3 regions of the Pararhizobium sp. DWP3-4 genome follow, and region 1 is predicted to be linked to each of the others. Evidence: predicted binding sites of a transcription regulator. Region 1 holds the regulator's gene; each other region holds the start of a gene.
What was found. The regulator PhoB, encoded in region 1, activates phosphate uptake and scavenging genes when phosphate is short. The targets are predictions, from matches to a motif close to TGTCATNNANCTGTCAT.

Region 2: phnC (phosphonate ABC transporter ATP-binding protein) is a predicted target of PhoB. The motif match lies at 1,620-1,636, and genes of this name have one in related genera.
Region 3: ACP7E6_RS19705 (NAD-glutamate dehydrogenase) is a predicted target of PhoB. The motif match lies at 2,497-2,513, and genes of this name have one in related genera.

What each region holds. Positions count from the first base shown of each region.
Region 1 covers NZ_JAFCXF010000002.1:744,734-749,014, reverse strand. The annotation lists gene pstB (phosphate ABC transporter ATP-binding protein PstB) at 1-510, shown strand, start outside; gene phoU (phosphate signaling complex protein PhoU) at 589-1,299, shown strand; gene phoB (phosphate regulon transcriptional regulator PhoB) at 1,407-2,090, shown strand; gene ACP7E6_RS08885 (VOC family protein) at 2,112-2,489, opposite strand; gene ACP7E6_RS08880 (GcrA family cell cycle regulator) at 2,503-3,036, opposite strand; gene ACP7E6_RS08875 (aspartate aminotransferase family protein) at 3,470-4,281, shown strand, end outside.
Region 2 covers NZ_JAFCXF010000007.1:154,856-159,136, reverse strand. The annotation lists gene phnK (phosphonate C-P lyase system protein PhnK) at 1-232, shown strand, start outside; gene phnL (phosphonate C-P lyase system protein PhnL) at 235-942, shown strand; gene ACP7E6_RS19165 (DapH/DapD/GlmU-related protein) at 939-1,556, shown strand; gene phnC (phosphonate ABC transporter ATP-binding protein) at 1,698-2,534, shown strand; gene phnD (phosphonate ABC transporter substrate-binding protein) at 2,627-3,532, shown strand; gene phnE (phosphonate ABC transporter, permease protein PhnE) at 3,640-4,281, shown strand, end outside.
Region 3 covers NZ_JAFCXF010000007.1:262,789-267,069, reverse strand. The annotation lists gene ACP7E6_RS19705 (NAD-glutamate dehydrogenase) at 1-2,269, opposite strand, end outside; gene pdxY (pyridoxal kinase PdxY) at 2,556-3,431, shown strand; gene ACP7E6_RS19695 (carbonic anhydrase) at 3,645-4,281, shown strand, end outside.

The DNA.
Region 1 (4,281 bases):
CGTGCCCGCGTCGGCATGGTCTTCCAGAAGCCCAACCCGTTCCCGAAGTCGATCTATGAAAACGTCACCTACGGTCCGAAGATCCACGGTCTCGCCCGCACCAAGGCCGAACTCGATCAGATCGTCGAGTCAAGCCTGCAGAAGGCCGGCCTCTGGAACGAGGTGAAGGATCGCCTGCATGAATCCGGCACCGGCCTTTCCGGTGGTCAGCAGCAGCGTCTGTGCATTGCCCGCGCCGTTGCCGTCAGCCCGGAAGTCATCCTGATGGACGAGCCGTGCTCGGCGCTGGATCCGATCGCGACCGCCAAGGTCGAGGAACTGATCCATGAACTGCGCACGAACTACACGATTGTCATCGTCACGCACTCGATGCAGCAGGCCGCCCGCGTTTCGCAGCGCACCGCCATGTTCCACCTCGGCAATCTCGTCGAGGAAAACGACACCGACAAGATGTTCACCAATCCGGACGACCAGCGGACCCAGGACTACATCATGGGCCGCTTCGGCTGAGGACTTAGCTTGCCACCCTGTCATGAGGGCAGGGTGGTGGCCTTCCAACCCGGATTGTGATCGCAAGGAAAAACAATCATGTCTACGCACATTGCTTCCGTCTACGACGAAGATCTGAAGTACCTGACCCGGCGTATCTCCGAGATGGGCGGCCTGGCCGAACAGATGGTGGCCGAATCCGTGCGCGCGCTGGTCAATTCCGACTTGGCGCTTGCCCAGAAGGTCATTTCCGACGACGCCATTCTCGATGAGGCCGAGCGCCAGATCGGCGAAAAAGCAATCGTCACCATCGCCAAGCGCCAGCCGATGGCTGCCGACCTGCGCGAAATCATGGGATCGATCCGCATTGCCGCCGATCTCGAGCGGGTCGGCGATCTCGGCAAGAACAACGCCAAGCGGGTCATCGCCGTATCGACCGCCAGCCTGCCGCGTCAGCTGGCCCGCGGCCTCGAGCATCTGGCCGAGCTTGCGCTCGTTCAGCTCAAGGAAGTGCTCGACGTCTATGCGTCGCGTTCGCCGGAAAAGGCCAACAGCATCCGCGAACGCGACAACGAGATCGATGCGATCTACACGTCGCTTTTCCGTGAACTGTTGACCTACATGATGGAAGATCCGCGCAACATCACGCCTTGCACGCATCTCTTGTTCTGCGCCAAGAACATCGAGCGCATCGGCGACCACGCCACCAACATCGCCGAAACCATCTATTATATGGCGACCGGCGCGCAGCCTGTCGGCGAGCGACCGAAGGACGATACGGCCAACACGGTCGGCGCGATCGGTAACTGATCACGCGATAAAGTAAGTAAATTCTTACGCACTGATTGCGCGAGCGACCGCTGGAGCCGCTCGGCAAGCCTTCGGCCATCCGGCCGGGCGCCAAGGAGCTGAACTGAATGTTGCCAAGAATTGCCGTCGTTGAAGATGAAGAGGCGCTCAGCGTCCTCCTCCGATACAATCTTGAGGCCGAAGGGTTTGAAGTCGATACGATCAATCGTGGCGACGAGGCGGAAATGCGCCTGCAGGAACGCCTTCCCGATCTCCTGATCCTCGATTGGATGCTGCCGGGGGTTTCCGGCATCGAACTGTGCCGCCGGCTGCGCCAGCGCTCCGAGACAGAGCGCCTGCCGATCATTATGCTGACGGCACGCGGCGAGGAAAGCGAACGTGTTCGCGGGCTCGCCACCGGCGCCGACGACTATGTGGTCAAGCCGTTCTCGACGCCCGAACTGATGGCGCGGGTCAAAGCGATGCTGCGCCGGGCCAAGCCCGAAGTGCTGTCAACGCTGCTGAAATGCGGCGATATCGAACTCGACCGCGAAACCCATCGCGTCCATCGCAAGACCCGCGAAGTTCGTCTCGGACCGACCGAGTTCCGCCTGCTGGAATTCTTCATGGCCTCGCCCGGCCGTGTCTTTTCGCGCTCGCAGCTTCTGGACGGCGTCTGGGGCCACGACATCTATGTCGATGAGCGCACCGTGGACGTCCATGTCGGACGCCTGCGCAAGGCGCTGAACTTTTCCAACATGCAGGACGTGATCCGCACCGTGCGCGGCGCCGGCTATTCGCTCGAAAGCTGAGCGCCGTACAGGGAAGAACCGTCAGACACTGCCGAGCGGTTCGCCAATCTCTATGGCGTGACCATCCGGATCATAAAGGCGGAAGACCCTCTGCCCCCAGGCTTGCGTCTCGATGGGGTGGATGAGGTTTACATCGCCGGCAATGCGCTCGAAAAGCGCATCCAATTTATCGTGTTCGAAATAGAGCAGGATATTTTGGCGGCCATAGGGCTCGGGAATGACTGACGAATGTCCCCAGATCGTCGTTTCCAGGGATTTGCCGTCATGGATGGCAAATCCCGTTTCAAACATGATGAAATTGCCGAAGTCTCGGCTGATCACCAATCCCAGTATCTCGCAATAGAAAGTCTTCGAGATGCCAATATCCCGCACGAACGGGATGGGATTGACGAAACGCACGGCCGATCCGGCCTCAGCGGGCCCGGCGACGCTCGCCGGACGGCTGGTAGGCAAGCTTGGCGTGGAATGTGCAGTAGGGCGATGTGTCCGGGGAATCGTTGCCGCAGAAGTGGAACTCGTCCTTCATCGGATCGCCGATCGGCCACTTGCAGGTGCGGTCGGTAAGCTCGGTCAGGACCAGGCGGCGCGACATTGGAACGACAACGTTATTGCCGGCCGGTGCTGCTTCCTGATCCTCGCTCGCGCCGATTTCCACTTCTTCCTTCATGACGGTTGCACCGGCGGTGCGGGTCACTGTGCGGGTGGCGGTCATGCGCGACGCTGTGTAAGTCGGTGCACGCGGCGCAGCGGACGGTGCTGGACGTTTTGCACGTGCCGTTGCAGTGCTGCCGCCGGCCTTGGCGCGGCCCGGCAGGCAGAGACGGTGGACCTTGCCGATGACGGCGTTACGGCTGACGCCGCCGAGCTGTGCAGCGATCTGGCTCGCGCTCAAGCCTTCGGCCCACAATTTCTTGAGTTTTTCGACCCGCTCGTCAGTCCAATTCATGGTCTTGTCTCCATTCCCAGCGTTGGTGATGGTCGAATCCTCCACCGAGCCCTGGATGTGATCCGAGGCTGAAACGCGATAACACTTTTGGTGACTAGGTCCGCCGCATGCGTTCTAGTAATTGTTTCTTAACGTAGAGCCCGGGGGACTCTCTGACAAGAGTCCGGGGAATCTCACCGAATCGATTTCTGAGTTTTCCCCAACTTGCTTGCGATGCGTGGCATTTTTGCAAGGGTATCCGGCTAAAAAAATTGCGTCCGTTGTATAGCCGTGAATTGCCGGAAATCATGGGCTTTTGTTGACATCGCAGTGCGAAGTGAAGATAGTGCCCCTGCCGCCGAAAGGCGGCATTTTGATTTTTTGCGGGTTGGTCACAGCCCTGTCGACGACGCCGATTGTACAATTGCCGTGATGGTTTGAGGAGACATGCGCCATGGCCGATGCCACGCCGCTTTATGACACATATGCACGCGCGCCCCTGCGCTTCGAGCGCGGCGAAGGCGTCTGGCTGATCGCCGAGGACGGTACCCGATATCTCGATTTTGCTGGCGGTGTGGCGGTTAATTCGCTGGGGCACGCACATCCGCATCTTGTGTCGGCATTGAAGGAGCAGGCAGACAAGGTCTGGCACCTCTCCAACCTTTATGAAGTTCCCGGCCAGGAAAGCCTCAGCCGCCGGCTGACGGAAGCGACGTTCGCCGACAAGGTGTTTTTCACCAATTCCGGTGCAGAAGCGCTGGAATGCGCCATCAAGACGGCGCGGCGCTATCATTTTTCCAAGGGCCAGCCGGAAAAGTTTCACATCATCACGTTCGAAGGCGCCTTCCACGGCCGCACGCTGGCGACCATCGCCGCCGGTGGGCAGGCAAAGTACTTGGAAGGCTTCGGCCCGAAGGCGCCGGGCTTCTATCAGGTGCCATTCGGCGACATGGGCGCCCTGAAGGCTGCCATCAGCGAAGAGACCGCTGCGATCCTGATCGAGCCGATCCAGGGCGAGGGCGGTATCCGCACGGTACCGAAGGAATTCATGCAGGAATTGCGTGCCCTTTGCGACGAATACGGCCTGCTGCTCATCCTCGACGAGGTCCAGAGCGGCGTCGGCCGGACCGGCAAGCTGTTTGCGCATGAATGGGCTGGCGTCACCCCGGACATCATGGCGGTCGCCAAGGGCATCGGCGGCGGTTTCCCGCTCGGTGCCTGCCTTGCGACCGAGGACGCGGCGTCCGGCATGGTCGCCGGCACCCA
Region 2 (4,281 bases), on a different contig from region 1:
CGATGTGTCGGTTCAGGCCCGTCTGCTCGATCTGGTGCGCGGCCTTGTCCATGACCTCGGCCTGTCGGCGATCATCGTTACCCACGATCTTGCCGTCGCCCGGCTTCTGTCGCACCGGATGATGGTGATGAAAGACGGTCTGGTGATCGAGCATGGGCTGACCGACCGGGTTCTCGACGATCCGCGCGAGCCCTACACCCAGCTCCTCGTTTCCTCGATCCTTCAGGTGTAACCATGGCCACTCCCCTCGTTGTTTCCGAAGTCGCCAAGAGCTTCACCATGCACCTGCGCGACGGTATCCGGTTGCCGGTCGTCAATGGCGTGTCGTTCTCCGTCAAGAAGGGTGAATGCGTCGTGCTCGGCGGTCCGTCCGGGGTCGGCAAGAGTTCGATCCTGAAGATGCTCTACGGCAATTACGGCGTCGATGCCGGCCAGATCCTGATCGAGCATCAAGGCCATCTGGTCGATCTCGCCAAGGCAGCACCCCGCGCGGTGCTGGAAGTCCGGCGCGATACGCTGGGTTATGTCAGCCAGTTCCTGCGCGTCGTTCCGCGCGTGTCGGCGCTCGATGTCGTTGCCGAGCCGCTTCTGGCGCGCGGGGTCGATCAGGCTGTCGCGCGTGAAAAGGCGGCTGAGCTGCTGGCGAAACTCAATCTGCCGCGCGAACTCTGGCAGTTGCCGCCGGCCACTTTCTCGGGTGGCGAGCAGCAGCGCGTCAACATCGCCCGCGGTTTCATTACCGACCATGCAATCCTTCTGCTCGACGAACCGACGGCGTCGCTGGATGCGACGAACCGCCGGGTGGTGGTCGAGATGATCGCCTCCAAGAAGGCTGAAGGGGTTGCCCTGCTCGGGATTTTCCACGACGAGGAAGTCCGCGATGCCGTCGCCGACCGCATCCTCGACGTCTCCGCCTTTTCGCCGCGAAAGGCTGCCGCATGAGCCAGAAACTGAGTGTGGAACCGACGATCCACCCGACCGCCACCGTCAATCAATCGACCCTTGGGCGGTATACGGAAGTGGGCGATCGTTGCCGCCTCGACGAGGTCGAGTTCGGCGACTATTCCTATATCGAGCGCGACGGGATGATCTGGTGTGCGACGATCGGAAAATTCGCCAATCTGGCGGCATCCGTTCGCATCAACGCCACCAACCATCCGACCTGGCGGGCAACGCTTCACCATTTCACCTATCGCGCTTCGAACTACTGGCCGGATGCCGATGTGGAGCAGGACTTCTTTGCCTGGCGGCGTGAAAACCGGGTCGTCATTGGGCACGATGTCTGGATCGGCCACGGGGCGACGGTGCTGCCCGGTGTCACGATCGGCAACGGCGCGGTCGTCGGCTCCGGGGCGGTCGTCTCCAAGGATGTGGCGCCCTACACCATCGTCGGCGGCGTTCCGGCCAAGCTGATCCGCGAACGTTTCGGCAAGGAGATTGCCGGCCGTTTCGAGAAGCTGGCCTGGTGGGATTGGGATCACGCCAAGCTGCGCGAGGCCCTCGACGACTTCAGAATGCTCGATGCAGACGCATTCCTTGCCCGTCACAATGCCTGAGTTTTGGCACGCCAATCCCCGCCTTTGCGGGGATTGTGGACTGTAACAAAAACAACATCAAACTGACATTCCCCTTTCATCAACCGCCATTATGGCAAGGGCATACCGGTAACCGGTGCCACTGCCAGAGGACGACTGCCCATGTTTCAGCTGAAGAATGTAACCCGTCAGTTCGGCAAGAAGATTGCCGTCAACTCGGTTACTTTCAACATCCCGCAGGGCCAGATGGTCGGCATCATCGGCCGGTCCGGTGCGGGCAAGTCGACGTTGCTCAGGATGATCAATCGTCTCAACGATGTTTCGTCGGGCTCCATCCATTTCGGTGATCTCGAAGTATCGTCGCTGCGCGGTGCAGCCCTTCGCAACTGGCAGCGCGATTGCGCCATGATCTTCCAGCAGTTCAATCTTGTGCCGCGTCTCGACGTTTTGACCAACGTGCTGCTCGGCCGCCTCAATCACCGCTCGACGGTTCTCAGTATCCTCAACATGTTCACCCGCGAAGAGCGGATCATGGCGATCGGCGCGCTGGAACGTCTGGGTATCGAACAGACGGCGCTGCAGCCGGCCGGCACCCTGTCCGGCGGCCAGCAGCAGCGTGTCGCGATTGCCCGCGCCCTGATGCAGCAGCCGAAGATGCTGCTCGCCGACGAGCCGATCGCTTCGCTCGACCCGCTGAATGCCAAGATCGTCATGGACGCTCTGCGCGATATCAACGAGCGCGACGGCATCACTGTCGTCACCAACCTGCACACGCTGGATACGGCGCGCAATTACTGCGAGCGCATCATCGGCATGGCGCATGGAAGCGTTGTTTTCGATGGGCCGCCGCAGGAACTGACCGCGGCAGCGGTTGCCGAAATCTACGGTTCGGGCGCCGAGCTTGATGAATCGATGACGTCGACCAGCATCAATATTCCGGCTGCGCAGGACAACACGAAATCCGCCGGCGTCAAGCCGCTGGCACTGGCCGGGCTCTAGAGAGCGAGCCGGGATCGAAAGCCCGCGTCAAGGGCAGACGCTTTGCAACCGAATGTGAACCGGCGCCGCCGGGATAACAGGAGAAGACCCTTATGTTGAAGAAAGCACTTTTGAGCGCTGTTGCGCTCTTTGCCCTCGTTGGCCACGTTCAGGCTGAAGACCTCAAGGAATTCCGCGTCGGCATCATCGGTGGCGAAAACGAAGCCGACCGCCTGCGCAACTACCAGTGCCTCGGCGATCACCTGAAGACGGCGCTGAATGTCGAGAAGGTTTCCTTCTTCCCGGCCGCCGACTATGACGGCGTTATCCAGGGCCTGCTCGGCGGCACGCTCGATTATGCCGAACTCGGCGCGTCCGGTTATGCCAAGATCTTTCTCGCCAAGGCTGACGCCGTCGAGCCGATCCTGACGACCGAACAGTCCGACGGCTCGACCGGCTACTACTCGATCATGGTTGCCCGCAAGGACAAGGGCTATGCCAGCGTCGCCGACCTCAAAGGCAAGAAGCTCGGCTTTGCTGATCCGGACTCGACTTCGGGCTACCTGATCCCGAGCGTGACGCTGCCGGAGACGATCGGCATGCCGGTCAAGGAATTCTTCGCTGAAACCGGTTTCGGCGGCGGCCATGAAAACCTCGTTCTCGAAGTGCTCAAGGGCACTTTCGATGCGGGCACGACCTTCGGCTCGGGCATCGGCGAGTTCAAGGACGGTTACACGTCCGGCAACCTGCACAAGATGGTCGAAAAGGGCGTTCTCGACATGAACGACCTGGTCGAACTGTGGCGCTCGCCGCTGATCCCGAACGGCCCGATCGTCGTTCGCACCTCGATGAACAATGACATGAAGGCCAAGTTCAAGCAGTTCATGCTCGATCTGCCGAAGACCGATGCAGCCTGCTTTGCCGGCGTCATGGGCGGCGACTTCAAGGGCTTCGTCGAAGTCAACTCCGACTTCTACAAGCCGATCATCGACGCCCGCAAGTCGACCATCGGCGGCTGATATCGTCAAAATTCAAAGCGCTGGCCGGCCATTCCGACCAGCGCTTCCTTGTTTAAGCAGTCTCGGGGCATGACGCCCAGCGAGGCCTCGTGTTTGCCGGAGACTTCATGGCCACGTCAGCGCTTCCCACGACCTTGAGCGACAATGGCGCCGTGGTCGAACGCCACTGGCAGGAGCTCAATCTCCGCCGCCGCACCTACACGTTTCTTGGTCTTGCGCTCTTGGCCGTGGCTCTGTCCGGATCGCTGTGGTTTGCCAATGCGACCAATGCCGGCAAGTTCTTCGATCGCCTGCCCTATTTCTTCGATTTCGTCGGCGACCTCGTGCCCCGCGACGGTGCGGAAATCGGCCGGGCGATGTTCGATCTGCCCTCGCCCTATGACGACGGCAGCCTGAAATACAATTATCCCGAAGGCCGGATGTATCTGACCGACAGCATTTACGTGCCCGAATATTTCTACAAGATGCTGGAAACGCTGAATATCGCCATCTTCTCGACCATCTTCGGCATGTTCTTCGGCTTCATTCTCTGCTTCTTTGCCGCCCGCAACCTGATGCCCAACCCGTGGGTTCGCGGCTTGGCCCGGCGTGTGATGGAAATCCTGCGAGCCTTTCCGGAAGTGGTGATCGCCGGCTTTTTTCTCGCGATCCTTTCCCTAGGACCGATCCCGGCGATGATCGCCGTGTCGATCCATACGGTCGGTGCGCTCGGCAAGCTGTTCTTCGAGGTCGTCGAAAATGCCGACATG
Region 3 (4,281 bases), on a different contig from region 1:
TCACCTTCGGATTGCCATCGGCATCGCGCTGGAAATAGTTGGTGCGCAGCGTCGCCTCGACGGCGTTGACGTAGCGCCGCAGGATTTGGTCCTCGTCAAGGATTGGAACGGCGTCCAGGGCCTGTTCGATCGCCGCTCTCAACGCTGCAGTGCGCTTGGTCTTCGGCTTGTCTTCCAGCACGGGATCCATACGGGTGACGAAAAGCTTGAAAATATCCGCAGCGATTGCTGGATATTTGTTCAGCGTGTCGGCGAGATAGCCTTGGGAATAGGTGATGCCGGCCTGGCGCAGGTAGCGCGCATAGGCGCGCAGCACCGTCACCTCGCGGGCGCTGAGGCCGGCAAGCAGGATCAGCCGGTTGAAGCTGTCATCTTCGATCACGCCGTTCCAGGCGGAAAGATAGGCTTCCTCCAGCATCGGGCCGGTCTTGTCGAGACTGAGCAGATGTCCGTCGCGATGGATCAGTTCCATATCGTGCAGAACGACGAGCCGATCGCCGCCCTTGGCGCAGGAGACGGTAATATCATGGGTCTGTTCGCTGATAACCCGGAAGCCGAGGTTTTCCAGCAGCGGCACACGGTGCGACAGCGAAACCGGCTCGCCGGCATGGAAAATCTTCAGCTCCAGCGATTCCGGGCCCTTGCCGCGCTTCTGATAGAAAGCGATGCGGATCGGGTCATCAGGCGAGCAGGCCGCGATATCGGCGAGATCGGCATGGGCCTCGGCTGGCGTGAAGGCTGCCTGATAGGCTTCATTGACGGAGATCGACACGCCGTCATGGCGCGCCAGCAGGTTGAACCGGTCGATCCAGCGGGTGACGATATCGCGCACCGCGTCTTCCAGCTTGGCTTGCGGCACACGCGGCGTCTTGCCGCCGGAACGGCCGATGATGAAATGCACGCGGGCAAGACCGCCCTCAGGGAAAGCCGGATAATAGGCGGACACGCGGCCGTCATAGACGGTCTTCAGATAAAGCCCGATCTTTTCGCGCACGTCGGAATCATACTGTTCGCGCGGCACGTAAACTATAACGGATACGAAACGGTCGAAGTGATCGATACGCGGCAGAACCCGGATTCGCGGCCGGTCCGCCAGTTCGTTGATCTGCTCGCAGAAACTTGCCAAAAGGCTGACGTCGATCTGGAAAAGGTCGTCTCGCGGATAGGATTCCAGCGTGTTGGTCAGCATCTTGCCTGAATGGCTCTGCGGATCGAAGCCGAAATGATCGACGATCTTCTCGACCTTGAAGCGGAGCAGCGGAATGTCGGCTGCCGGGCGCGTATAGGCGCTGGAGGTGAACAGGCCGACGATGCGCAGTTCGCCGGCGACATTGCCGGCCTTGTCGAAGCGCTTGACCCCGATATAATCCATATAGGCGCGGCGGTGCACCACAGATTTGACATTGGCCTTGGTGACGATGAGGAAATCCGGGCCGTTGAGAAAGGCAAGGATTTCCGGCGTCGTCAGCACGGCATCCTTTCCCTGGCGCAGCACGCGCACGTCGGGATTGGAAAGAATACCGAGGCCGCGCCCTTCGCCGCGTTCGACCACGGCATTCTCGCCCTTGCCGGAATAGGTGTATTCGCGCATGCCGAGGAAGGTGAAATTGTTGCCGCGCAACCAGCGCAGGAAGGCCAGCGCCTCGTCGCGATCGCCCTTCTTGCTGTTGGGGGCGTGGTTTTCCAATTCGTTCATCGCCTGATCGAGCAGGCCCGACATCGAGGTCCAGTCGCCGACCGCCTGATGAACCTGGGAGAGCACGTTGGCAATCCGCTCCTTCAGGTCTTCGGCTTCGGTGTCGGTGACGCGGCTAATATGAATCTGAATATGGCTGATCCGGGTGGCCGGATCGCTCTTTTCTTCCGGGTCGAAGATTTTAGCCGGCTTTCCGGCCTCAAGAACCAGAATAGGATGTACGGCAAGATGAATGTCACGGTGGGTGCTGGTCACCTCGCCCATGATCGAATCGTAGAGGAAGGGCATGTTGCGGTCGGTCACGGACAGGATCGAGACGTCGGTTGCATTCGGCGCGATGCCGTCTACCGATTCGACGGAGATGACCGGACGGTCGCTTTCCTTGCGATTGATGGCGGTCAGCGCATGCGCTGCCGTCAAAGCCAGCATGGTGGGCGTATAGGCGTCGAGATCGTCATGGCTGGCACGGCGAAACAGGATCTCCGGAGCGAGCATTTTCACCCCCAGCAGCTTGCCGGCTTCGCTCACCGCTTCGAAATGACGGTCTTTTTTCGGATTGTATTTGGTGCCCATGACGTATCTCCCCGCAATCACCATTTTGGCCAAACCTAACAGAAGAATTGTCCATGGCGATTGTTTTTGTGGCTATTTTTCGGTCAGATTGATCCAATTCGGAATGGTTTTATGAAATTTTCGGGAAGAATTGGCCGATTTTCGAATTCAATCGGTTGTATTTGCATATTTCTTTGTTCTCATGAACGAGCCGGAAATGTGTCCTTTCGATCTTTTGGCAGTCGCAGTTGACAGCGGCATGACTGTCGGGCGATCTGGGCAGCTCGAAACAGCGGAAAATCGCAAAATGTCTGAGCCTGCCCCCGGCGCCGTCATCGTCATTTCCAGCCATGTGATTCGCGGGTCCGTGGGCAATCGCGCTGCCGTCTTTGCGCTAGAGACGCTGGGTTATCCGGTCTGGGCCTTGCCGACGGTGATCCTGCCCTGGCATCCCGGCCATGGCCCCTCGACGCGAGTGACGGTCGGCCCTGATGATTTCGACAGGTTGATCGACGATCTGATCCGCGCCCCGTGGACGGGAGAGGTGCGGGCTGTTCTCTCCGGTTATCTCGGTGCCGCCCATCAGGCGGACGGTGTGGCGCGGCTGGTCGAGGCTTTGCGGGCGAAGAATCCGGACCTGTTTTATGCCTGCGACCCGGTAATGGGCGATGTCGGCGGGCTGTACGTGCCTGAGGCCACGGCGATCGCGATGCGCGACCGGTTGCTGCCATTGGCCTCGCTTGCCACGCCAAACCGGTTCGAGCTGGCCTGGCTCTGCGGCGCCGAGCTTGAGACGAACACCGCCATTCTGGAAGCGGCCCTGTCGCTCGGGCCGTCGCGCATGCTGGTGACATCTGCCATCCCGATGATGAATGGCGGCACCGGTAATCTCTATCTGTCCGGCAATCATGCGCTGCTGGCCGAGCATCGGCTGATCGACAATCCGCCGAACGGGACTGGCGACCTCTTGGCGGCCTTGTTCGTTGCCCGGCTTCTGGAAGGCTTGAACGAGGAGCGCGCCTTGCAGCTGGCAACCGCCAGCGTCTTCGAGATCATCGCGCGCACGGGCAAGCGCGGTGCCGATGAGTTGACGCTCGAGCGGGACGCGTCCAGTCTTGCGACGCCGATGGCGATGGTTCAGATGCGCCGGTTGCTGCATCCCGGTCAGAAACGGCGCTCCTGATATCGTTCGGCCGATCTACCCTCTTGCCAGCCCATGCCTTGAGCGAATAAACCGTTTTTCACCCACGCAAACCAAACGGAGAATTTCGGATGTAACCGGCGGCGCGGGCTGCCGTAATTTGCCTGTGTGCGGCGCACAAAGATGGTATGTGCTGCAGAGCCGACATGCGAATGTACATCTCAATTGTCTAAATAATTGGAGTGATCAAGCATCATGCAGCGTTTCCCGGACTATTTGCTGAACGGCTACAACAATTTCATGAGCGGCCGCTTCAGCGAGCAGCAGCAGCGCTACAAGGCCTTGGCCGAAACCGGTCAGCAGCCGAAGACCATGGTCATTGCCTGTTGTGACAGCCGCGCGGCGCCGGAAACCATCTTCGACAGCGGCCCCGGCGAATTGTTTGTGGTGCGCAACGTCGCCAACATGATGCCGCCTTACGAGCCGGACGGCCAGTATCACTCGACATCGGCGGCTCTCGAGTTCGCCGTGCAGGTGTTGAAGGTCAGCGATATCGTCGTCATGGGCCATGGCCGCTGCGGGGGCATCAAGGCAGCACTCGATCTCGATGCCGAACCGCTGTCACCCGGCGATTTCATCGGCCGCTGGATGAACCTCCTGAAGCCCGCTGCCGAGCAGATCCACAACAACGAATTGATGACTGCGGCCGAGCGCCAGCGGGCGCTGGAGCGGGTCTCCATCCGCAACTCGATCGCCAACCTGCGGACCTTCCCGTGCGTCAAAATCCTCGAGCAGCGCGGCAAGCTTCAGCTGCACGGCGCCTGGTTCGACATTTCGACCGGCGAACTGTGGGTCATGGATAGCAAGACCGGTGATTTTGCCCGGCCCGGCA